2 regions of the Geodermatophilus sp. SMS 5-13 genome follow, and region 1 is predicted to be linked to the other one. Evidence: predicted binding sites of a transcription regulator. Region 1 holds the regulator's gene; the other holds the start of a gene.
What was found. Region 1 encodes LexA, which represses DNA repair genes until DNA is damaged. Its sites were predicted from a motif close to TCGAACANNTGTTCGA; they were not measured.

Region 1 (11,402 bases):
CCCGGGCGCCGGCGCGTCCGGCGTACCGGCCTCCGGCGTCACGGCGTCGGACGTCGCCGTCTCCGGCGGTAGAACCTGCTGCGTCCCGTCTCCGGGGTTCTCCGTGCTCGACACGGACCGCAGTGTCCCACGCCGCATCGGAGAGACTGCTCCGCGTGAGTGCTGTCCCGCCCGCGTCCCTCTCCGCCGAAGGGTCGACGGTTGCCGTGGCGTTCTGCCCGTCGCCACCGCTGCTGCCGCCCGTCGTCGCCGGACGGGCCGCCGCGGAGACCGCCGGCCTGCGCGCGGCCTGCGCCGACGCGGTCGCCGCGCTGCTCTCCGGCGGGCCGGAGGTCGTGGTGGTTGTGGGGGACGGCGCGGGGCCCGGCGTGCGCTTCGGCCCCGGGGACGGCGGTGACCTGGGCGGCTTCGGCGTCGACCTCGAGGTGGGGTTCGCCGGCCCGGTGGGCCCCGGCGCCCGGCGCCTGCCGCTGGCGCACACGCTCGGCGCCTGGCTGCTCGACGAGGCCGGCCACACCGGGACCCGCCTCGGCGTCGGGCCGCGGGACCTCGCCGCCGCGCTCGCCGGCCTGCCGCGGCACGTGGGCGTGCTCACGATGGGCGACGGGTCGGCGCGGCGCACGCTCAAGGCCCCCGGCTACCTCGACGAGGCGGCCGCCCCGTTCGACGCCGCCGTCGCGGCCGCGCTCGCCGCCGGGGACGCCGGGGCGCTCGCCGCCCTCGACGCCGACGAGGGGCGGCGGCTGCTCGCCTCCGGCGTGCCCACGTGGCGCGCGGTCGGGGCCGCCTGCGCCGGGCGGGACGTGGCCGCGACCCTGCGCTTCGACGACGCGCCCTTCGGCGTCGGCTATCTCGTCGCCGACTGGCACGTGACATGACGGCGCTGCCCTCGGTGGTCGCCGTCGTCGGGCCCACGGCCACCGGCAAGACAGCGCTCGCGGTCGAGCTGGCTGCCCGGCTCGGCGGCGAGGTCGTCAACGCCGACTCGATGCAGCTCTACCGCGGCATGGACATCGGCACCGCCAAGCCGACCCCCGCCGAGCGCGCCGGCGTACCGCACCACGTGCTCGACCTGTGGCACGTCCGCGAGCCGGCGTCGGTGGCCGAGTACCGGCAGCACGCGCGGGCCGCGATCGACCGGCTCCGCGCGGACGGCGTCGTCCCGCTGCTGGTCGGCGGCTCGGGGCTGTACGTGCGCGCCGTCCTCGACCGGCTGGACATCCCGGCGACCGATCGCGCGGTCCGGGCCCGGCTGGACGGCGAGCTCGCCGAGGCGGGCCCCGCCGCGCTGCACGCCCGGCTGGCCGCGGTCGACCCGGAGGCGGCGGCCGCGATCCTGCCGAGCAACGGACGGCGGATCGTCCGGGCCCTCGAGGTGATCGAGCTGACCGGCGGGCCGTTCCGGGCGACCCTGCCGGAGCCGACGCCGCACTACCCGGTCGTCGGCATCGGCCTGGACCGCGAGCCGGCGGAGCTGGACGAGCGGATCGCCGTCCGGGCGGACCGCATGTGGGCCGCCGGGTTCGTCGCCGAGGTCGAGGCGCTGGCCGCCGAGGGCCTGCGCGAGGGCCCGACGGCGTCGCGCGCGCTCGGCTACGCCCAGGTGCTCGCCCAGCTCGACGGCGCGCTCACCGCCGCCGAGGCGCGCGAGCGGACGGTCGGCACCACCCGCCGGTTCGTGCGGCGGCAGCGCTCGTGGTTCCGCCGCGACGCCACCCTCCGCTGGTTCGACGCTGCCCGGCCCGGCCTGGCCGACGCGGTCGCCGCGCACGTGGGCGAACGTACGATCGCCTCATGAGCGAGCGGGTGCTGAAGGGGCACGGCACCGAGAACGACTTCGTCGTCCTGCCCGACCCCGACGGCGCCGTCTGGCCGGAGGGCCGGCTCACCCCCGAGCTCGTCCGCCGGCTCTGCGAGCGCCGGGCCGGGCTCGGCGGCGACGGCGTGCTGCGCCTCGTCCGGAGCGCGCACGTGCCCGACGCGCCGGAGGTCCTGGGCGACGACCTCGACCGTTGCGAGTGGTTCATGGACCACCGCAACGCCGACGGCTCGTACGCGGAGATGTGCGGCAACGGGATCCGGCTGTTCCTGCACGCGCTGATCGGCGAGGGCCTGCTCGACCGCGGCGCCTGCGAGGCCGGGGTGCTCGTCGGCACCCGCGGCGGCCCGCGCCGGGTCGGGGCCGTGCCCGGCGGCGGCTACTGGGTGGACATGGGCCCGGCCCGCCCGTTCGGTCGCGGCGACGCCAAGGTGCCGGGCGGATCGCTGCCGGGGCTCGCGGTGTCGATGGGCAACCCGCACCTCGCCTGCCTCACCGACGTGCCGGTCGACACGGTCGACCTCGCAGCAGCTCCCGTCGTCGACCCCGCCCTCTTCCCGGAGGGCGTCAACGTCGAGGTGGTCAACGTGCTCGACCCGGGCCGGCACATCCGCCTGCGGGTGCACGAGCGCGGCGTCGGCGAGACCCGCTCCTGCGGCACCGGGGCCGTGGCCGCCGCGTACACGGCGCTGACCGCGAGCGGCACCGACACCGGCACCGTCGTCGTCGACGTGCCGGGCGGGCGGCTCACCGTCCGGATCGGCGAGGGGACGACGGTGCTCACCGGTCCCGCCGTCCTCGTCGCCGCCGGTGAGCTCGCCGCGGAGTGGCTCGAGGGCTGATCAGCGGTCGGCGGGCGGGTCCTCGTCGTCCGACTCGACCAGCGGGTCGAGGTGCCCGCCGCCGGGCGGGTTGAAGCTGCCCTCGGGATCCACGCCGCTGGCCGCGTCGAGGATGTCGCGGGGCGGGTTGAGGCCCTTCGGGTCGCGGCCGGGGTCGTCGATCTCGTCGCTGCTGCTCATGCGCGGCCCCTACCCGGCGACCGGCTCCTCATGCGGCGCCTCGAGCTCGCGCGGCAGCTCCCGCATGCCCATCAGCGGGCTGGCCACCACCCAGAGGGCGGCCAGCCCACCGAAGGCCACCGAGACCCACAGCGTCGGCACGACGCCGATCCAGCCGCCGAGCGCGCCACCGATCAGGGCGCCGAGCGGCTGGGTGCCGAACACGATGAACCGCACCGAGGCGTTCATCCGCCCGAGCAGGTGCGGCGGGCACAGCCGCTGCCGGAAGCTGACCTGGGTGATGTTGTAGGCGACGACCGCCCAGCTGAACCCGAACCAACCGAGGACCAGCAGCACCGCCGACGCGCCGACGGCGGCGAGCGGGATCAGCGCGGTGAACGGCATGATCATCAGCGACGACAGCGGGATGGCGCGCCCTTCGCCGACCCAGCGGGCGAACCGGGCGCCGGTGACCGCACCGACCAGGCCGCCGACGGAGCCCGCGGCGAAGACGATGCCGACGGTGCTCTCCGAGAGGCCGAGCTCGCGCAGCGCGTAGAGCACCAGCAGCGCCCCGCTCATCGCCGTGGCGAAGTTGGCGGTGCCCGTGCAGGCGACGATCCGGCGCAGCAGCGGGTGGCGGACGACGAACCCGAGCCCCTCGGCGATCTCGGCCCGCAGCGGCCGGCGGGCGGCCCGGTCGGGCACCGTGTCGACGTGCCGGATCCGCCCGATGAACAGCGCCGAGAACAGGAAGGACAGCGCGTCGAACGCGATGAGCACCGGGGCGCCGAGCACCCGGAGCAGGACGCCGGTGATCCCGGGACCGGCCACCTGGGCGACCGCGCGGCTGCTCTCGAGCTTGCCGTTGCCGTCGACGATCTGGTCGGGGGCGACCAGCGTGGGCAGGTAGCTCTGGTAGGCGACGTCGAAGAAGACCGTGGCCGTGCCGGTGACCGCCGCGACGAGGAACAGCTGCCACAGGGTGAGGACGTCGAGCACGTAGGCCAGCGGCAGCGTCGCGAGCGCCACCGCCCGCACGAGGTCGCCCGCCACCAGGACCCGCTTGCGCCGCCAGCGGTCCACCCACGCCCCGGCGGGCAGCCCGATGACGAGGAAGGCCGCCGTCTCCAGCGCGGTCAGCACGCCCATCTCCAGCGGCGTGGCGTCGAGCAGGGTGACGGCCAGGACCGGCAGCGCGAGCAGGGTGATCTGGGTGCCCAGCTGGCTGACCGTCTCGGCCGCCCACAGCTGACGGAAGTCGCGGTGCCCCCACAGGCCGGCCGGTGTGCTCACCGGGGCAGGATCCGTCGACTGATTGGGAAAAGTCAATCAGTGAACGGCGTGTCGCCTAGGCTCGTCCCGTGACGGCGGACGGCGCCCCGGACATCCGCGGGCCCAAGCGCAGGGCGACCGACGCCGAGTACCGCGCCGTCGCCTCCGCCGTCCGCCTGCGGATCCTCCGGATGTGCTGGTCGGAGGCGCTGACCAACAAGGAGCTGGCCGAGCGGCTGGGGCGCAACCCGGCGACGGTCCTGCACCACGTGCGCACCTTGGTCGACACCGGTTTCCTGGCCGCCCAGCCGGACCGGCGCGGCACCCGCGGCTCGCGCGAGGTGCCCTACCGGGCGACCGGCAAGAGCTGGCTGATGGACGTCGACGACCGGCCGCCGCCTCGCCGCGACCCGATGCTCGCCGCCTTCCTCGAGGAGGTGGGCGAGGTGGGGGAGCAGCACCTGCAGAGCAGCCGCCTGGGTCTGCGACTGTCGCCGGAGAACCTGGAGGAGTTCCGCCGGCGGCTGCACGGCCTCCTCGACGAGTACGCCCGCCGGCCCGAGGACCCGGACGCCGAGCACTGGTCGCTCTACCTCGGGATGCATCCCGAGCCATGAGGTGTTGCACCCGGTGATGACATCCCGTGCACAAACCCAGGTGACCACGTCGGAACCCCGTGTCACGCTGGAGCCGATGACCACCGCCTACGAAGCTCCTTCCCCCGGCGAGGCCGGTTTCGACGAGCCGGACGACACGACCGGCTCCTACGCCCTCGAGGAGCGCGGTGCGCTCCGCCGCGTCGCGGGGCTGTCGACCGAACTCGCCGACGTCACCGAGGTCGAGTACCGGCGGCTGCGCCTCGAGCGCGTCGTGCTCGTCGGGGTCTGGACCGAGGGGACGGCGGCCGACGCCGACCGCTCCCTCGCCGAGCTGGCCGCCCTCGCCGAGACCGCCGGATCGATGGTGCTCGAGGCGGTCAGCCAGCGGCGCTCCACGCCCGACGCCGGCACCTACGTCGGCTCCGGCAAGGCCGCCGAGATCCGGGACATCGTCGCCGCCACCGGCGCCGACACCGTGATCTGCGACGGTGAGCTGACCCCCGGCCAGCTCAACGCGCTGGAGAAGATCCTCAAGGTCAAGGTCGTCGACCGGACCGCGCTGATCCTCGACATCTTCGCCCAGCACGCCAGCAGCCGGGAGGGCAAGGCCCAGGTCGAGCTGGCCCAGATGGCCTACATGCTCCCGCGACTGCGCGGCTGGGGTGAGTCGCTGTCCCGGCAGGCCGGTGGCCGCGTGGCCGGCGGTGGCGGCATCGGTACCCGTGGCCCGGGTGAGACGAAGATCGAGACCGACCGGCGGCGGATCCGCGCGCGGATGAGCAAGCTGCGCCGGGAGATCGCCGGCATGGCGACGGCCCGCGCCACCCAGCGGTCCAACCGCGGGCGCAACGCCGTCCCGAGCGTGGCGATCGCCGGCTACACCAACGCCGGCAAGTCCAGCCTGCTCAACCGGCTGACCGGTGCCGGTGTGCTGGTCGAGAACGCGCTGTTCGCCACCCTCGACCCGACGGTCCGCCGAGCCGAGTCGCCGGACGGCCGCGAGTACACGCTCACCGACACCGTCGGCTTCGTGCGGCACCTGCCGCACCAACTGGTCGACGCCTTCCGCTCGACGCTGGAGGAGGTCGCCGCCGCCGACCTGCTCGTGCACGTCGTCGACGGCTCCGATCCCGACCCGCTGGGGCAGATCCAGGCGGTGCACACGGTGCTCGGCGAGATCGACGCGTCGGCGGTGCCGGAGCTCATCGTGGTCAACAAGGTCGACGCGATGACCGAGGACGACGTCCTGAGCCTGCGCCAGGCGCTGCCCGGCGCGGTCTGGGTCTCCGCCCGCACCGGGCACGGGATCGACCGACTGCGCGAGATCATCGCCGCGCGGCTGCCGCACCCGGACGTCGACGTCGAGGTCCTCGTGCCCTACGGGCGCGGTGACCTGGTCGCGCGCATGCACCGCGACGGCGAGGTGCTCTCCGAGCTGCACGAGGCCGGCGGCACGCGGCTGACCGCGCGGGTCGACGGTGCCCTCGCAGCGGCCCTGGAGGAGTTCGCCGCCCCGGCGGTCTGAGCCATTCCGGCAGGTCGAGATCACGAACGGGTCACGGGACCCGGTACCGTGAGGCCGTGACGATCGGCGCGATGCGGCGGGGATCCGGCGAGGCCTCCGCCGTCGCCGAACCCGACCACAAGGGCGTCCCGGCCGTCGTCTCGCCGGGCCGGCCGCCGTGGTGGCTGCTCGCGCTGGCGGGCGGGGTCACCGTGGTCGTGTCGATCGACCTGTTCAGCCGCGGCTCCCTCGAGCGCATGGACCTGCGCGTCTCCGAGGTGATCAGCTCGTGGGGCATCAAGGAGTCGGGCGCCTACTGGCCGGTCTGGGCGGTCACCCAGCTCGGCGGGCGCGGTTTCATCCTGATCGTGCTGGCGGCGCTGGTCGGCTACCTCGGCTGGCGGCGCCGGACGCTGGTGCCGCTGCTGCGCGTCCTCGTCGCCCTGGCCCTGCTCACAGCGGTCGTGTACGGCTTCAAGTACGGCGCCGGGCGGACCGCGCCGTCCTATCCGGGGTCGTTCTTCCACCGGGACGGCGCTTCCTACCCCTCGGGGCACGTGGCGAACGCCGTGCTGATGTGGGGCGTGGCCCGCTGGCAGGCGGTCGAGTTCGGCCTGCCCGCGCCGGTGCAGCGGGCGTTCCGGTGGCTGTCGATCCTCGGGCCGGTGGCCGCGGGCCTGGCGATGGTGGCCCTGGACTTCCACTGGGTCACCGACGCGGTCGTCGGCGGCGCCGTGGGCATCCTGCTGTTGGGCGTGGTGCACGCACTGGACGCGTCCGTTCTGTCACGCTGGGTACGTGCCCGAGCTGGCCGGCGGTCCGCCTAGTCGCGTGCGGGCGCACCTGTTGCCGGCGGCAGTAGCCCTGGCAACGGCGTTCGTGGTCGCCGGCGCCGTCCCGGCCGCCGCGGCGGCGGACGCCACCGCCCCGCATCCCCTGTGCCAGGTGACCGATCCCCGGCTCCCGGAGCTGTCCGGCCTGGTCGTGCTGGGCGATCGCATGGTGGCCATCAACGACGGCGGCGTGGAGCTGAACGTCTACGTGCTCGACACGGCCTGCCAGATCGTCGAGGTCCACTCCGCGCCGGTCGATCCCTACGACCCCGAGGACCTCGCGGTCGGAGCCGACGGCACCGTGTGGCTGGCCGACGTCGGGGACAACCGGACCAATCGGCCCACGGTCGCCCTCCTCGCCCTGCGCCTGGACGGGTCGACCGGGGTGTTCCGCATGAGCTATCCCGACGGGCCGCACGACGCCGAGTCGCTGCTGCTGGCCCCGGACGGGACGCCGTACCTCGTCACCAAGGAGATCCTCGGGGCCAGTGGCGTCTACCGGCCCACCGCCGCGCTGGTCGACGGGGGCGCGGTGGCGCTGGAGAGAGTGGCCTCGGTCAACTTCACGCTCACCGGCACGGACGGTGGGCCGGTGGGCCGCGCCGGCCAGCTGATGGCCACCGGGGGAGCGGTGTCGCGCGATGGCACGCTGCTCGCGCTGCGCACCTACACCGACGCCTACGTGTGGCCGCTGTCCGGCTCCGACGTGGCCGGCGCCCTGGGCGCCGCCCCCGTGCGGGTCGCGCTGCCCCCGGCCCCGCAGGGTGAGGCGATCAGCTTCAGCACCGACGACCGGCAGCTGGTGGTCGCCGGCGAGGGACTTCCCGGCGACGTGACCCTCGTGCCGGTCACGGCGCAGCCGGCGCCGGTCGCCGCCGCGGCGCAGGGCTCCGCCGAGGCCGACGCCGCATCGGGCCCGCCCGCGTTCACCGCGGGCCTCATCGCCGCCGCCGTGGCCACCGTGGTGGTCTGGCTGGGCGGCCTGCTGATCCGACGGCGCGGGACCGTCTGAGCCCCGCGCCGTCGCGGCTCAGACCCGGCGCAGGACGCTGACGACCCGGCCCAGGATCGTCGCGTCGTCGCCCGGGATCGGCTCGTACGCCGGGTTGTGCGGCAGCAGCCACACGTGCCCGTCGCGGCGCTTGTAGGTCTTCACCGTCGCCTCGCCGTCGATCATGGCCGCGACGATCTCGCCGTTCTCGGCGGTGGGCTGCTGCCGCACCACGACCCAGTCGCCGTCGCAGATCGCCGCCTCCACCATCGAGTCACCGGCGACCTTGAGCATGAACAGCGTCCCCTCGCCGACGAGCTCGCGGGGGAGGGGGAACACGTCCTCCACCGCCTGCTCGGCGAGGACCGGGCCGCCGGCCGCGATCCGGCCGACGAGCGGCACATAGGTCGGCGCGGCGGTGCCGGTCTCCTCGGCCACGGGCAGCGCGGTCGGGCCGTGCTCGCCCGGCAGCCGCACGTCGAGGGCGCGCGGCCGGTTGGGGTCGCGGCGAAGCCAGCCCTTCTTCTGCAGCACCGAGAGCTGGTGCGCCACCGACGAGGCCGAGGACAGCCCGACGGCCTCACCGATCTCGCGCACCGAGGGCGGATAGCCCCGCCGCTCGATCGAGTCGCGGATGACCTCGAGCACCCGCCGCTGCCGCTGCGTGAGGCCGTCGCCGGCCTCGCCGCGGTCCGGGAAGGACCGCACGGCGGCCGGTGCGTCGTCCGTCGTCGTGCCCGCCGTCTCCGCCGCACGGCGCCGGCCGGTCGTGCCCGCGCCGTCACCGGTCGACCGGCGACCGCCGGACGTCCCCCTCGTGCCCGCCACGTCTCCTCCTCGCCGCCGGCCCAGTCGCCGGATCGCGCCGTCCGTCCTTGGTGGCAGACGGTAGCGCCGCCGCTCGGATTTTTCAAACACACGTTCGAGTCGCGACGGGTCGGGTCGCTTCTGTCGGCCGCGTCCGGTAGACATTCGCACGGGCGTTCGAATCGAACACGCGTTCGAGAACGACGCGGTGTCGGGATCGGCGGGAGGAGAGTGTCGTGGGAAGCGTGCAGCAGGCAGTCCTGGACTTCGACGAGGCGGTGCAGGCGCCGTGGCGGCCCTCGCTCCGGTCCGTCTCGGGTGATCGTCCGCTGGAGACGGGGCGGCCCGCGCGGGCGGGCCGGTCGGTCCGGCCCGGCGAGCGGGTGGGCCGCTCGCCCTCCCCCCTCGCCCCGCCGGCCCGTCCGGCGTCCTCGGCGCCGGCCGGGCGCCCCGCGGCGGCCGGCCGCCCGGTCCGGGGCGGCTGCGCCACGCCATCCCGCACGCCGGCTGCTCCGCTGCGCCTCACCCCGCGCGCCCGCCGGCTGCTGGTCGCCCTCGGCCTGGCGGCGGCGGTTGCCGTCGGCTCCTGGCTCGGACCGCTGGTCGCCGGTGGCGCGGGCGGCGATCTGCGTCTCGCCGGGGTGAGCACGGTGGTGGTCGAGCCGGGTGACACGCTGTGGTCGATCGCGGCCGCCGTCGCCGACGCGGGCGACGACGTGCGCGCGGTGGTGTACGAGATCCAGCAGCTCAACGGGATCGACGGCGCGGACGTGGTGCCGGGTCAGGTGCTGCAGCTGCCGTGAGTGCCCGATGGCGAGAGCGGTCGCTTGTCGGTGCCCGGCCGGCCCGCGAAGACTCCGACAACATCGGGACGCCGACTTCGTCAACCCTCAGTACCCGCGCCTTCACGCTGCGTACTGACTCCACCGCTTACCGTCGTCGCGTGTCAGGCGTCATGGAGAGTCGTGCAGCGGTGTTCACCAGTCAGCCGCAGGACGTCGAGGTGTACTCGGCGGGGGAGTGGCTGCCCGGATCGCTGCTCGGCTGGCGGCACGACGCCGGCGGCGCCTGCCAGGTCTGGGTGCGCCTGACCGTCGGCGGGGTCGAAGAGTCCAGTTGGACCGACCTGAGCAGTCTGCGACTGCCCGAGCCGCACCTGTCCGTCGCCCCGGAGCCCGCGGTTGCCCCGGCGGAGGACCCGGCGGCCACGCGGAGCCTGCGCCTCGCCGACGTCTCGGCCACCGGTCCGGCACGCCGTGGCCGACCCGCGGCGCCCGGCGTGCGCCCTGTCCCGCAGGTGCGCGAGCTGCCCGGCGCCCGCGGGCTGCCCGCCGTCCGTGAGGACGCCGCCAGCCGAGCGGTGCATCCGGCCGGCCGGAGGCGCGCCGACTCGCGCGTCGTCGGTGAGACCGCCGAGTTCCCGGCGGTGGGGGCTCGGGCGGGACGGCACCGGGCTCCGGCGTCGCCGTCCGGAGCGGGCCGGCACCGTGCTGTCGACACGGGCGTCCGGGCCGCGGTGACCGACTCGCCGCTCGAGGTCCGCACGCCCGCGGCCCGCGCTGCGGAGGTGTGGGGCGCCCGGTCGGACGACACCTGGCCCGGCGTCCCCGGTGCCGACTGGTCCGGGTCCGGCGCCCTGTCGCCGGAGCCGGACCTGTTCACCCGGCCGATGCGGCTCGGTGACGTCGGACGGAGCGGGTCGGTGCCGCGGCCGCGCAGCGCGCGCCGGGACGACTCGCTGACCGGCGTCTGAGCCCGGCGGCCCGCGGCCCGTCGGCCGTCGCCGGACCGGTCCGGCGTCCGCCTCGCGCCCCCCGGCCCGGGGTCGCGCAGCATGCCCCTCTACCGCATCGCCGGCCTCCTCGCGGGCGCGTCGCGCGGCGTGTCGTGTGACGGCTGCGGCGAGTTGTTGCGGCTGGTCACGGGCGGGTCTCGGTGGAACACAACCCCCGTGCGTCCTCTTGCACATGTAGTGGAGCCGCGCCTAGGGTTCCCCTACATCTAGTAGTTACAGAGCCGTAGTTCTTCCACAAGCGGTCCTCAGGTTCTCCCCCGGGCGTCCACCGGATGTCCCCAGGAGGGTCCACAGGCCGGCTCGGCGGACAGGCTCTGAGCGAGGCTCGGGGAGGAGGCGGATCGCCGTGCGGTGCCCGTTCTGCCACAACCCGGACAGCCGGGTCATCGACTCCCGCGAGGCCGACGAGGGGGCGACCACTCGTCGCCGTCGCTCCTGCCCCGCCTGCGGGCGCCGGTTCACCACCGTCGAGGAGGCGGTGCTCGCCGTCGTCAAGCGCAGCGGGGTCAGCGAGCCGTTCAACCGCGCCAAGGTCGTCGCGGGCGTCCGGCGGGCCTGCCAGGGCCGTCCGGTGGACGAGGACCAGCTGGCCCAGCTGGCCCAGCAGGTCGAGGACGCCATCCGGGCCACCGGCGCGGCCGAGGTGCCGAGCCACGAGGTCGGGCTGGCGATCCTGCGGCCGCTGCGGGAACTGGACGAGGTGGCCTACCTCCGCTTCGCCAGCGTCTACCGCGCGTTCGACTCCCTCGAGGACTTCGAGAAGGAGATCACCGAGCTG
Region 2 (11,402 bases), 1.5 Mb from region 1:
TCCTGGACATCGACCACTTCAAGGACATCAACGACCGCCACGGGCACGCCGGCGGGGACGAGGCGCTCCGGCAGGTCGCGGCGCTGCTGCGCCGGTCGGTGCGCGGCACCGACCTCGTGGCGCGGCTCGGCGGCGACGAACTGGCCGTGCTCATGCCGGGGGCCGACCTGGCCCGCGCCGTCGAGCTGGCCGAGGCGGTGCGCGCCGGAGCCGCCGAGCTCCGGCCGGCCGGCTTCGCGCCGGGCGAGGTGAGCCTCTCCCTGGGCGTCGGCGTGGCCGCCGGGTCGCGCGCCTACCCGCTCGAGCTGACGTCGTGCGCGGACGCCCAGCTCTACCGGGCCAAGATCACCCGCAACTGCGTCGGCGCGCCGACGACCTGAGCTCCCCCGCTGACCCGCGCCGCGCTCAGCCGTTGCGGCGGGCGGTGAAGCCGCTGACGAACTCGCGCAGCCCCCGCGTGGGCCGCAGCCACGCGCCGTCCGGCGGGAGCGCGTCCAGCCGCACCCGGTCCAGCGGGGCGGCGAACGCGCCGGGCACGTCCTCGATGTCGATGAACTCCAGCAGGTCGGAGCTGATCGCGTAGCCCGCGACCTCGCTGAAGGCGACGACGACGACCTCGGTGCCCTCCCGCGCCAGCGCCTCGAGCGGCTCGGCGAAGTTGCGCCCGTCGCCGGAGAAGACCACCAGCCGACGCAGCCGGTGGCTGTGCGACCGGACCGCGATGTGGTCGAGCATGTCCTGGTCGATGTCGTCGTCCGGCTGCAGCTTCGGCCGGGCGAAGACGGCGAAGCCGAAGCTGCGCAGCGCCTCCACCCACCGCTGCAGGCTGCCCACGACCGGCGGGATGTTGGCGAACACGCACGCCTCGACCTCGGACGCGTCGGAGGCCGCCGCATCCCCGCCCACCCCACCGGCGCCCTCCACGAACCAGGCGGCGATCGCGTCGAACCGCGGGCGGGTCTCCGCCGTGGGCCGCGCGCCGATCACCGTCGACAGGGTCATGTCGATGTTCGGGGCGTCCCAGATGAGCAGGTCCAGCGGCGGACGGGGCCGGCCGTCGGCGGGCGCGGGCTCCGGCCGGGAAGCAAGATCGGGGGTGTCGAGCACCTCCGCAGTGTGCCCGCCCCCGGTCAGGACGGCGCCGGGCAGGTGGATCGCCGTCCGCGGGGGCCCGGCCGGCGCGCTGGCCCGGCGGACGCGGCGGCGTGCGGGCCGTTCGATCACCGAGCCACGCCCTCCACGAGCGCGCACCGGTCGCCGCCGGCGGCGTGGACGGCGCGCACCCAGCCCGGGACCTCCGCGGCCGGCATGGGCTGACCCAGCAGGTAGCCCTGCGCGAGGTCGCAGCCCGCCGCGCGCACCAGCCGCAGGTGCTCCGGCGTCTCCACGCCCTCGGCCACCGAGCGGATGCCCAGGGTGCGGGTGAGGGCGACGATCGCCTCGAGGACGTCACCGGCCGCCGGGGTGGACACCCGCTGGGCGGCGGTGAGCAGCGAGCGGTCGATCTTGAGCGTGCCGATGGGCAGGGCCAGCAGCTGCGCGAGGGAGGACCAGCCGGTCCCGAAGTCGTCGATGGCCACACGGACGCCGAAGGAGCGCAGCACCGAGAGCTGGTCCTCCGCGCGGGCGGGGTCCTCGGCCAGGCTGGTCTCGGTCAGCTCGAGGGTCAGCTGCTCCGCGGGCAGCCCGGACTCCCGCAGCGCCGAGCGCACGTCGCGGACCAGCGTCTCGGTGGCGAAGTGGCGCGCGCTGATGTTGACCGCGATGCGCAGCGGCAGCCCCTCGGCGGCCCACTGCGCGGCGTTGCGGCTGGTCTCGTGCAGCAGCCAGCGGGTCATCGGGATCAGCTGGCCGGTCTCCTCGGCCACCGAGAGGAAGGAGTCCGGTGGGAGCAGGCCGCGCTCGGGGTGCTGCCAGCGCACGAGGGCCTCGACGCCCTCGATCGCCCCGGAGTCCAGCCGCACCACCGGCTGGTAGTGGACGACGAGCTGGCCGAGGGCGCCGTCCCGCAGGCGGCTGGCCACCTCCAGCCGCCAGCGCGCCGCCTCCCGCAGCCCCGGGGAGAACAGGTGCACCCGGTCGCGGCCGGAGGCCTTGGCGGCGTACATGGCCGAGTCGGCGTCACCGAGCAGGCCGTGGGCTTCGGCGCCGGGGTCGGCCACCGCCACCCCGATGCTGGCCGACAGCGGCACCGCCAGGCCCTCGGCCGGGAAGGGCGCGGCGAACGAGTTCTGCAGCCGGAACGCCAGCGCGGCCGCCTCCGAGCTGTCCACCGCGCGGGCCAGCACCAGGAACTGGTCGCCGGCCAGCCGGCCGACGGCGTCCCCGGGACGCACCTGCTCGACCAGCCGGTAGGCCACCTGGCGCAGCAGCGCGTCGCCGACCTGGTGGCCGAGGGAGTCGTTGATCGTCTTGAACCCGTCGAGGTCCAGGTGCAGCAGCGCGGTCGTCCCGCCCTCGCGGTCGTGCAGCGCGTCGCCGATCAGCTGGAGCATCCGGGAGCGGTTGGGCAGTCCGGTCAGCTCGTCGTGGCCGGCCTGCCAGGCCAGCGCCTGCTCGGTGCACACCTGCTCGGTGACGTCGATGTGGCTGACCACCACGCGGCGGGAGGCGTTCACCCGCGCCGCCTGCAGCCGGTACCAGCTGACGGTGGGTCCCATCCGGTGGGAGTACTCGTGGTCGAAGGTCGGCGGGTCGTCGCGGTCGTCGGCCATGAGCCGACGGAGCCCGACGGTGATCGCCGCGTGGTCCGCCGGCTCCAGGCCCCGGGACAACACCTCGAGGTAGTCGTCGCCGACACCGCCGGGGGTGACACCGTCCCGCTCGAGCACCTCGCCGTCCGCCGTCCAGGCCCGGTTGACGGTGAGGATGCGGCCGTCCTCGCCGACGAGGACGGTGGCCGCGGGCAGGGACTCGAGGATCGCGGTGAGCTGGCCCATCTCGGCCCTGCGCTCCTGGTCGGCGCGGCGCCGCTCGTCGATGTCGCGGACGAACGCCGTGACGCCGACGGCGTCGGCGTTCGCCCGGATCTCGTACCAGCGCTGCGTGCGCTCGTGCAGGTACTCGAAGGCGCGCGGCTGCCCGTCGGCGGCGATCGCGGCCAGCTCGCCGGCCAGCCGGGTGCCGCCGACCTGCGGGAGGCACCGGGTGACCGGCTGCCCGAGGAGCTCGGCGGCCCGTGTGCCGAGCAGCTGCTCGCCGGCGCGGTTGACGTAGGTGAACCGCCAGCGCCGGTCGAGCTGGAAGACCGCGTCGGGGATCGCGAGCAGAGGGTCATGACGGACCGGCGACCGGTCGACGTCCCGAGACTCCACGCTGCCCGCTCTCTCGTTCCCCCTGCGGCGCGTCGGAACCTGTGCCGCGGGAGACCGCGGCACGCCCGACCCGAAGGCGCCGGCGACAGTCGTGTGCGACCGACGCTCCTCCGAGAGTAATGCGACCCCACGCTGTCTCACACGGGTGTGATCCGCGCCCGCCCGAGGATCGCGCGCGTTCCGGTTCCGGGCGGCAGCGTGCCGAGGACGGCACCCCAGTCACCGCCCAGGCGGGTGGCGCAGAAGGCGTCGGCGACGGCGGACGGCGCGAACCGCAGCAGCAGCGAGCCCTGCAGGCACAGGGCCAGCAGACCGGCCACGCGGCGGGCGCGCAGCGGCAGCTGGTCGGGTTCGCCCAGCTCAGCGGCGAGGCGCTTGACCGCCTCGTCGAAGCGGGGGTCGGCGCCGCGGGCGAGCTCGATCTCGGCGGTGACGGCGGCCAGGGAGTCCGTGTGCCGGCCCAGTGCCCGGAGGACGTCGAGGGCGATGACGTTGCCCGAGCCCTCCCAGATGGAGTTCAGCGGCGCCTGCCGGTAGAGCCGCGGCAGCCCGGACTCCTCGACGTAGCCGTTGCCGCCGAGCACCTCGAGGGCCTCGGCCACGACGGCGGGCGTCCGCTTGCAGACCCAGAACTTCGCCGCGGCGCCGGCCAGGCGGAGGAAGTCGGTCTCGCCGCCGTCCAGGGCTGCGGCCAGCCGGATCGCCAGCGCCGTCGCCGCCTCGCTCTCGACGGCGAGGTCGGCGAGGACGTTCTGCATGAGCGGCTGGTTGGCGAGCAGGGCGCCGAACGCGCGCCGGTGGTCGGCGTGGTGGATCGCCTGCGTGAGCGCGGCCCGCACGGTGGCGGCCGAGCCGAGCACGCAGTCCAGCCGGGTCACGTTGACCATCTCGATGATCGTGGGGACGCCGCGGCCCGGGTCGCCGACCAGCCAGCCCGTCGTCCCGTCGAACTCGACCTCGCTGGAGGCGTTGGAGCGGTCGCCGAGCTTGTCCTTCAGACGTTGCACGTGGAACACGTTGCGGCTGCCGTCGGGAAGGACGCGGGGCACGAGGAAGCAGGAGACGCCCTCGTCGAGCTGGGCGAGGACCAGGAACAGGTCGCTCATCGGCGCCGAGGTGAACCACTTGTGCCCGGTGAGGGCGTAGGTGCCGTCGGGCTGCGGGACGGCGCGGGTGGTGTTGGCCCGGACGTCGGAGCCGCCCTGCTTCTCGGTCATGCCCATGCCGGCGACGAGCCCGGCCTTGCCGGTGGGCTCGGCCAGCTCGTAGGCGTACGCCGGCGCGGTCAGGCCCGGCTCGTAGCGTTCGGCCAGGTCGGGCGAGCGGCGCAGCGCCGGGACGGCGGCGTAGGTCATGGTCACCGGGCAGCCGTGGCCCATCTCGACCTGCGTCCAGCCGAGGTAGCCGACGGCGCGGCGGACGTGGGGGTGCTGCTCCCGGCTCGCCCAGGGCGCCCCGGCCAGCCCGTGCTCGAACGCCGTCCGCATGAGCTCGTGCCAGGCCGGGTGGAACTCGACCTCGTCGATCCGGTGGCCGTAGCGGTCGTGGGTGCGCAGCTTCGGCGGGTTCTCGTTGGCCAGCCGGCCCCACTCCTGCGCCTGCTCGCTGCCGGCGAGCCGGCCCAGCGTGGCGAGCGACTGCAAGGCCGGCGCGTCGGCGTGCCGCAGGCAGGCCTCGGCGAGGGCAGCGTCACCCGCGATGGGGTCGTGCCCGACCAGTGGTGGGACCTGGTTGGTGACCTCGTGGGTGGCGCTCATGTGGCGCACGTTACCGGCCGGTAGGCGGGCCGGGTACCGCTCGCCGAGGCTGCTGCGACTGTGGCCGCTCGCTGCCGTCCGGCCCCGTGAAACCCGGGCGGATGCGAGAGGCGGATGGGTCCGCTCCGTGCCCGTCCGGCCCCGTGAAACCCGGGCGGACACGATGCGGGCCGCTCCGGAGGTGGCTGCTCGAGCTGCCCCGTGACAGTTCGCGCAGCCACCGCCGGTTTCCCGGGGAGGAGGGGGCGCTGCGGCGAGCAGGCTCAGGACGGCGTCGGGAGTCCCTCCCCCCGGGCCGTCCGTGTGCGAGCGGACGGCCGTGCGGGGTTGCGGCCGGCCGCCGCGCGTGTCAGATCACGCGGGCAGCGACCGGCCGGAGGGAGGTCAGTCGGGCGAGAAGGACGGCTCAGGATCGGAGCCGGAGACGAGCGCGCGCACCGGTCCGGGCGAGACCAGGTGGCCGGGCTCGGCTGGCCGCGCCACCGAGAGCAGGGCGGCGAGCAGGGCCGGAGCGGTCCAGCCGCCCCCGGATGCGGCCGGCGCGCCGGTCGACGACGGAGCGCCGTCGGGAACGTCGGGTGTCATCGGAGCCGGGACGGCGGGCGCGCCCTCGCGGCTGCCGTCGGGAGCCGTGGCGGGCGTCGTGGCGCCGCCGTGGAGAGCCGTCCGCACGACGGTGGCCGGCACGGTGGCCGGCGGGAAGAAGGTGGCCGAGAAGGCGGCGGCGCTGATCACGGCGGCCGGAGTCGTCACGACGGAAACCAGAGATGCAGCCACCTCGGCCGCGGTCGTCACGACGGAGATCTGAGGAGCGACGACGTCGACGGCCGGCGCCGCGGTCGCTACGACCGGGAGCGGGGCGTCTGTGACGGTTGCGACAACCGGCGCGGCATCTGGGATGACCGGGGCGAGCACTTCGGTCACCGGCGGAACCACGGGGCTGGGGATCTCGGCAATGACCGGCACGACCGGGTCGAGCACCGGCGCGATCGGTGGCACGGTCTCGGGCACCGGCGGCAGCGTCCCCAGCACCGGCGGGATGACCTCTGCAACCGGCGGCAACGCACCGAACACCGGAGGCAAGGTCTCCAGCGCCGGCGGCAGCGTCTCCAGCACCGGCGGCAGCGTCTCCAACGCCGGCGGCAGCGTCGGCAGAACGGGTGGGAGCGCCTCGACCACCGGAGGCAGGGTCTCGACCACCGGCGGCAGGGTTTCCAGCACCGGCGGCAGCGTCTCCAGCACCGGCGGGGCCGTCTCTGGCACCGGCGGCAGCGTCTGCAGCACGGGTGGGAGCGCCTCGACCACCGGCGGCAGCGTCTCGACCACCGGAGGCAGGGTCTCCAGCCCCGGAGGCAGCGTCTCCAGCCCCGGAGGCAGCGTCTCCAGCACCGGAGGCAGCGTCTCCAGCACCGGCGGCAGCGTCTCCAGCACCGGCGGCACGGTTTCCAGCCCCGGCGGCACGGTGCCGTGCCCCGGCGCAGGCGTCCCCAGCCCCGGCGGCACGGTTTCCAGCCCCGGCGGCACGGTGCCGTGCCCCGGCGCAGGCGTCCCCAGCCCCGGCGGCACGGTTTCCAGCCCCGGCGGCACGGTGCCGTGCCCCGGCGCAGGCGTCCCCAGCCCCGGCGGCACGGTTTCCAGCCCCGGCGGCACGGTGCCGTGCCCCGGCGCAGGCGTCCCCAGCCCCGGCGGCACGGTTTCCAGCCCCGGCGGCACGGTGCCGTGCCCCGGCGGAGGCGTACCCAGCCCCGGCGGGATGGCCTCCACGACGGGCGACGCCACGGGAGCAACGGCGTCAACGACCGGTTCGACGGGCTCGACCACCGGGTCGACGGCCGCATCGACGGTCGGGCCGACCGTCTCCACCGCGGGCTCGACCACCGCGTCGACCGGGTCACCGACCGGAGGGACGGCGCCTTCGACCGGCGGAGCCGACGGCGTCTCCGTTGGCGGTGTCACCGTGTCGGCGGGAGGCGCCACGACCTCGTCTGCCACCGGCTCGACCACATCGGCCACCGAGGGCGCAGCGGACTCGACGACCGGCGCCACGACCTCGTCAGCGGCCGGCGGGACAGCCTGGGTGACCCCGACGGGGTCCGTCACAGCCGGGGCGGGCTCAGCCGGCGGAGGCGGCGTCGCCACCGATGGCTCCGCCACGGTCTCCGACACCGTGTCGGTGACCGTGGCGGTCACTTCGGCGGCCTGGTCGGTCACCACATCGGGCGCGGACGCGGACGCGGGAGGTGGCGGGGCCGCGTCAGCCGGGGATGCCGCGTCTGACACGACGCTGACCGCGTCGGACACTCCGGGGATCGGGTCATCAGCCGCGCGGGCGGTACCGCCCGCCGCCAGCAGGATCAGCACACCGCCGACCGCGAAGAACACGAGCAGAAGCACGCGTCGGGCCCAGGGCCAGCGGGACAAAGCCCGCCAGTCGCTGACGCCCGACGGCTTGGGCATGCCAATTGAGTACTCCGGTCGAAGCGCGGGGAAACCCGTGAGGGCTGTTCCTTCGGACGGTCACCCGGCGCGGGAGAGCCCTGGGTCGTCAACCGGTCGTCGGAGGGTGAGGATCTCGGTGCCGTCGCGCCGGTAGGTGTGCCAGCGTCCGCTGCTGTCTCGTTCGACGCGGAAGCCGTGGTGGGCCTGGGTGTGGTGCCGCTCGCACAGCAGCGCGGAGTTCTCCGCGGAGGTCTCGCCGCCGAAGAGCCAATGCACGACGTGATGAACCTCGCACCAGTGGGTCGGGGCATCGCAGCCGGCGAACACGCAGTGCTCGTCCCGGAGTTCGACGGCCTTGCGCAGGCCGGGGGTGACCAGCCGCTGGGCGCGGCCGTAGTCGAGCAGCTCACCGTCGGCGGAGAGCAGATAGCGGCGCAGCTCGGCGTCGCAGGCGACCTGCCGGGCGCGGGCGGCGGAGAGGACCGCGCCGAACCCGGCCCGCGCGGCGCCCCTGCCGGTGGCCGGGTCGGCCAGGTCCTCACTGTTCACCCGGACCGCGACCTGGGGTTTGACGGTGCGCAGCAGCGGCAGCGTGCCGCAGCCCAGGTGGATGTCGGCCAGCTGGACGAGGGCGTCGGCCTGCTGCTGGGGCCGGGTGCGCGCATCGTCGGCCGGCCGGTGGGTCTGCAGGATCGATTGCAGCGCGGCCTGCAGCTTCTCCATGCCCAGCGGGTCGAGGTGGAAGCGGCCGGTGCCCGACCCGTCGGCGTGCTTGGCGAAGGTCAGGAATCGTTCCTCGGTGGGATCGGGTTCGGGGCCGTCGGCGTCGAGGCGGGTGAGCACCTGGTGCACCAGCTTCACCAGGTCCTCGTGCGGCTGGGTGGCGGCGAGGCGGGCCAGCACCGCGGCGACCTCGGTCAGGTCGATGCCCTGGGCGGCGGCCAGCGCGACCGGCCGCGGCCCGGTGATCTTGCCGATGGCATCGACCTGATCGGCGGTGAGCTCCCCGGCCGCGTGCGCGGCGGCGACGGCGGGCAGCTGCTCCAGCGCCCGGCCGTGGCGCACCACGCGCGACGCCGCGTTGCCGGAGAGCCGGCAGTGCCCGCGCAGCCACGACTGCGCCGTGGCCATCCCATCCCCGGCGAACGCCCGCAGGCCGTCCGCGACGCGCACGGTGCGGGCCAGTTCTGCGTCGATCCGGTTGCGCTCGGCGACCAGTGCCCGGGTGCGGTCGAGCAGCTGCGGGCCCGACAGGGCCTGCAGCGCATCCTCCGACGGCACCTCCACGACACCTCCTTCGTACTCGAACGTTTGTACGAAAAATAGCCGTCAAGGAGCCGCCCCGCGACCCGAATTCCCAGGTCAGACGGTTGTCCACAGATGCGACGAGGGTCTTGTCAGGCGGGCGGGCCACCCAGCAGCAGAACCCGCAGGAGGTGCATCGCCATGACCACGGAACGGCCGCGGACGGCGGAGCGAGACCCGGGCAGCCGCAGCGACTTCACCTGTGCGCCGTCAGGCCCGATGGCGCACAGGTGCACCGTGCCGACCGGCTTGTCCGGCGTCCCCCCGCCGGGGCCGGCGATCCCCGTGATGCCGACGCCGATGTCGGCACCGAAGCGGGCACGCGCGCCCTCGGCCAGCGCGGCGGCGACCTCGGGGCTGACCGCCCCGTGCTCGGCCAGCAGCTCGGCGGGGACGTCGGCCAGCCGCTCCTTCGCCGAGTTGGCGTACGCGGTGAGGCCACCGAGGACCCAGGCCGACGACCCGGCCCGCTCGGTCAGCCGCGCGGCGAGCAGGCCGCCGGTGCACGACTCGGCGGTGGCGACGGTCAGCCCGCGCTCGGCGAATCCCTGGGCGACCAGGTCGTCGAGTGACGGCCCGCGGGAGAACAGCGTGTCGCCGAAGTCCTCCTCGACCGCGGCGACCAGCCGCTCGTACGCCGCCTCCGCCTCCGGGGCGTAGCGCGTCACGATCTCCAGCTCGCCGTCCCGCAGGCACGTGGTGACCTCCAGGCCGCCGAGCTCGGCGTCGTGCTCGCGCAGGGTCGCGGCCAGCTGCGACTCCAGCGTCCCCCAGAGCCGCAGCGTCTCCTGGCGCAGCTCCTCGCGGCCGGCCAGCGCCCGCTGGGTCGGCTCGGCGGCCACCGCCGCCCCCCACATGCCCCGCAGCTCGGCGGGCGGGCCGGGCAGCACGAGCACCGTCGGCCCGCCGCGCCCCTCGGCGGGTGGGACGACGAGGCCCGGCGCCGTCCCGACCGGATCCAGCACGGTCGCCCCCGCGGGCACCAGCGCCTGCTTGCGCACGCCGGCCGCGGTCGCCTCCGGATCGGCCCGCCAGCCCCGGCGGGCCATCAGCCGCTCGACGATGCCGCCGATCCGCTGCTCGAGGGCCGGGTCGACCGCCGACGGGCGGCCCTGATGGTCCCCGACCACCTGGGCGGTCAGATCGTCCGCGGTCGGGCCGAGGCCACCGGAGGTGATCACCAGCCCGACACCGGTGCCGGCGAGGAAGTCCAGCGCGGAGCGGACGTCGTCCGGCCGGTCCCCCACGACGACGACGTGGCCTACGTCGACGCCGAGCTCGCGCAGCCGCTCGGCGAGCCACGGCCCGTTCCGGTCGGTCACCCGCCCGGTCAGCACCTCGGTCCCGGTGACGACGACTCCGGCGCGCATGCCCACGCCGCGACCCTAACGGGAACGGTCCGTCCGGATGCGGACAGGAGCGACGCTCCCGACGCGCACACGACGTTCCCCGGGACGACGGCCGCGTCGTGGCTAGCGTCCGCACACGCAGCGGCCCCGGAGGACGGGCCCGTCCCGGAACGCCAGGAGGAACCGCGTGTCCCTGTCCCCACCTCCCTCGCGCACGACGACCCACCGCACGGTCCAGCTGACCCGCAACCACGTCCGGGACGACGCTCCCCCACCCCCCGACGTGCAGCCCACCGGGCCCGTCGACGGCCTGCCGCGCCCGCCCCGGCCGGCGCCCGGTGTCTCGCGGGTCCGGCCGCGGCGGGGCGCCGCCACCGTCCGTGTCCTCGTCGTGGCGTCGGCGGTACTGCTGGAGATCGGGCTGCTGATGAGTGCCGGCCGGGAGGCCCGGCTCTGGACGGCGGCACCGCTCTGGTCGGCCTTCGCCACCGTCGCGGTCCTCCTTGCTGCGCTGGCCGTGGCCCGCTCCCGTCAGCTGCGCAACGACCGGTCGTGGAAGACCGCCGCCGCGGGGCTGACCGGGCTCGCCGTGTTCTGGGTCGTGGTGGTCCTCCCGGAGGTCACCACGAACCGCGGCTTCCTGCTGACCGCGGCGCTGGCCTGCCTCGGCATCGCGCTCTGGCTCGCCCCCGGCGACCGCAAGGCCTGAGCGAAGCCGCCGGCCGACCGTCCGTGTCGGCGCGCTGCGCCGTGCCTGCCCGGCTCCTCCCGGATGACTTGTGACGTTGAAGCGTCATGGACCCCGCCGCTAGCTTGCGCCCGCTCCGGGACGCGATGCGCCATGTCGCACGCCTCGGAGCTGATCCGCGGAGACCACCCGCGGCGCACGGCACACGGCCAGGCACGTCACACCGTCGTGAAGGGGTGTCATGAGACGTCGTAGGAGCATCGTCGTGGGGGCGATCGCCGCCCTCCTGATCCTCGGGTTCACCGGTCCCGCACAGGCCGACAGCGGGCCGGGCCGCAACCAGGCGCAGGTCGTCCAGATGCAGGACCGCTGCGACCCGGCCACGTTCACCGCCAACGGCGTTCCGTGTGTCGGGAACGGGGACACGACTTTCGCGGACTTCCTGGCCGAGGTCGCGGCCAAGGGCTCCGACGGCCACTGGCGGTTCCACCCCGACCACCTGACGATCAACGCCGGTGAGTTGCTGCGGGCCGACAACGTCGGCGGCGAG

Region 2: the regulator LexA is predicted to act here: its motif matches at 8,814-8,829, upstream of AB3388_RS27960 (HNH endonuclease signature motif containing protein).

What each region holds. Positions count from the first base shown of each region.
Region 1 covers NZ_CP165729.1:4,283,965-4,295,366, reverse strand. The annotation lists gene AB3388_RS20770 (DUF349 domain-containing protein) at 1-114, opposite strand, end outside; gene AB3388_RS20765 (class III extradiol ring-cleavage dioxygenase family protein) at 156-878, shown strand; gene miaA (tRNA (adenosine(37)-N6)-dimethylallyltransferase MiaA) at 875-1,798, shown strand; gene dapF (diaminopimelate epimerase) at 1,795-2,661, shown strand; gene AB3388_RS20750 (hypothetical protein) at 2,662-2,841, opposite strand; gene AB3388_RS20745 (MFS transporter) at 2,851-4,116, opposite strand; gene AB3388_RS20740 (ArsR/SmtB family transcription factor) at 4,185-4,712, shown strand; gene hflX (GTPase HflX) at 4,789-6,219, shown strand; gene AB3388_RS20730 (phosphatase PAP2 family protein) at 6,276-7,025, shown strand; gene AB3388_RS20725 (NHL repeat-containing protein) at 7,030-8,043, shown strand; gene lexA (transcriptional repressor LexA) at 8,062-8,850, opposite strand; gene AB3388_RS20715 (LysM peptidoglycan-binding domain-containing protein) at 9,066-9,632, shown strand; gene AB3388_RS20710 (hypothetical protein) at 9,773-10,582, shown strand; gene nrdR (transcriptional regulator NrdR) at 10,971-11,402, shown strand, end outside.
Region 2 covers NZ_CP165729.1:5,767,387-5,778,788, reverse strand. The annotation lists gene AB3388_RS27985 (GGDEF domain-containing protein) at 1-380, shown strand, start outside; gene AB3388_RS27980 (NYN domain-containing protein) at 406-1,224, opposite strand; gene AB3388_RS27975 (putative bifunctional diguanylate cyclase/phosphodiesterase) at 1,221-3,314, opposite strand; gene AB3388_RS27970 (acyl-CoA dehydrogenase family protein) at 3,452-5,071, opposite strand; gene AB3388_RS27965 (hypothetical protein) at 5,456-7,528, opposite strand; gene AB3388_RS27960 (HNH endonuclease signature motif containing protein) at 7,589-8,797, opposite strand; gene AB3388_RS27955 (competence/damage-inducible protein A) at 8,908-10,185, opposite strand; gene AB3388_RS27950 (hypothetical protein) at 10,352-10,873, shown strand; gene AB3388_RS27945 (cupredoxin domain-containing protein) at 11,118-11,402, shown strand, end outside.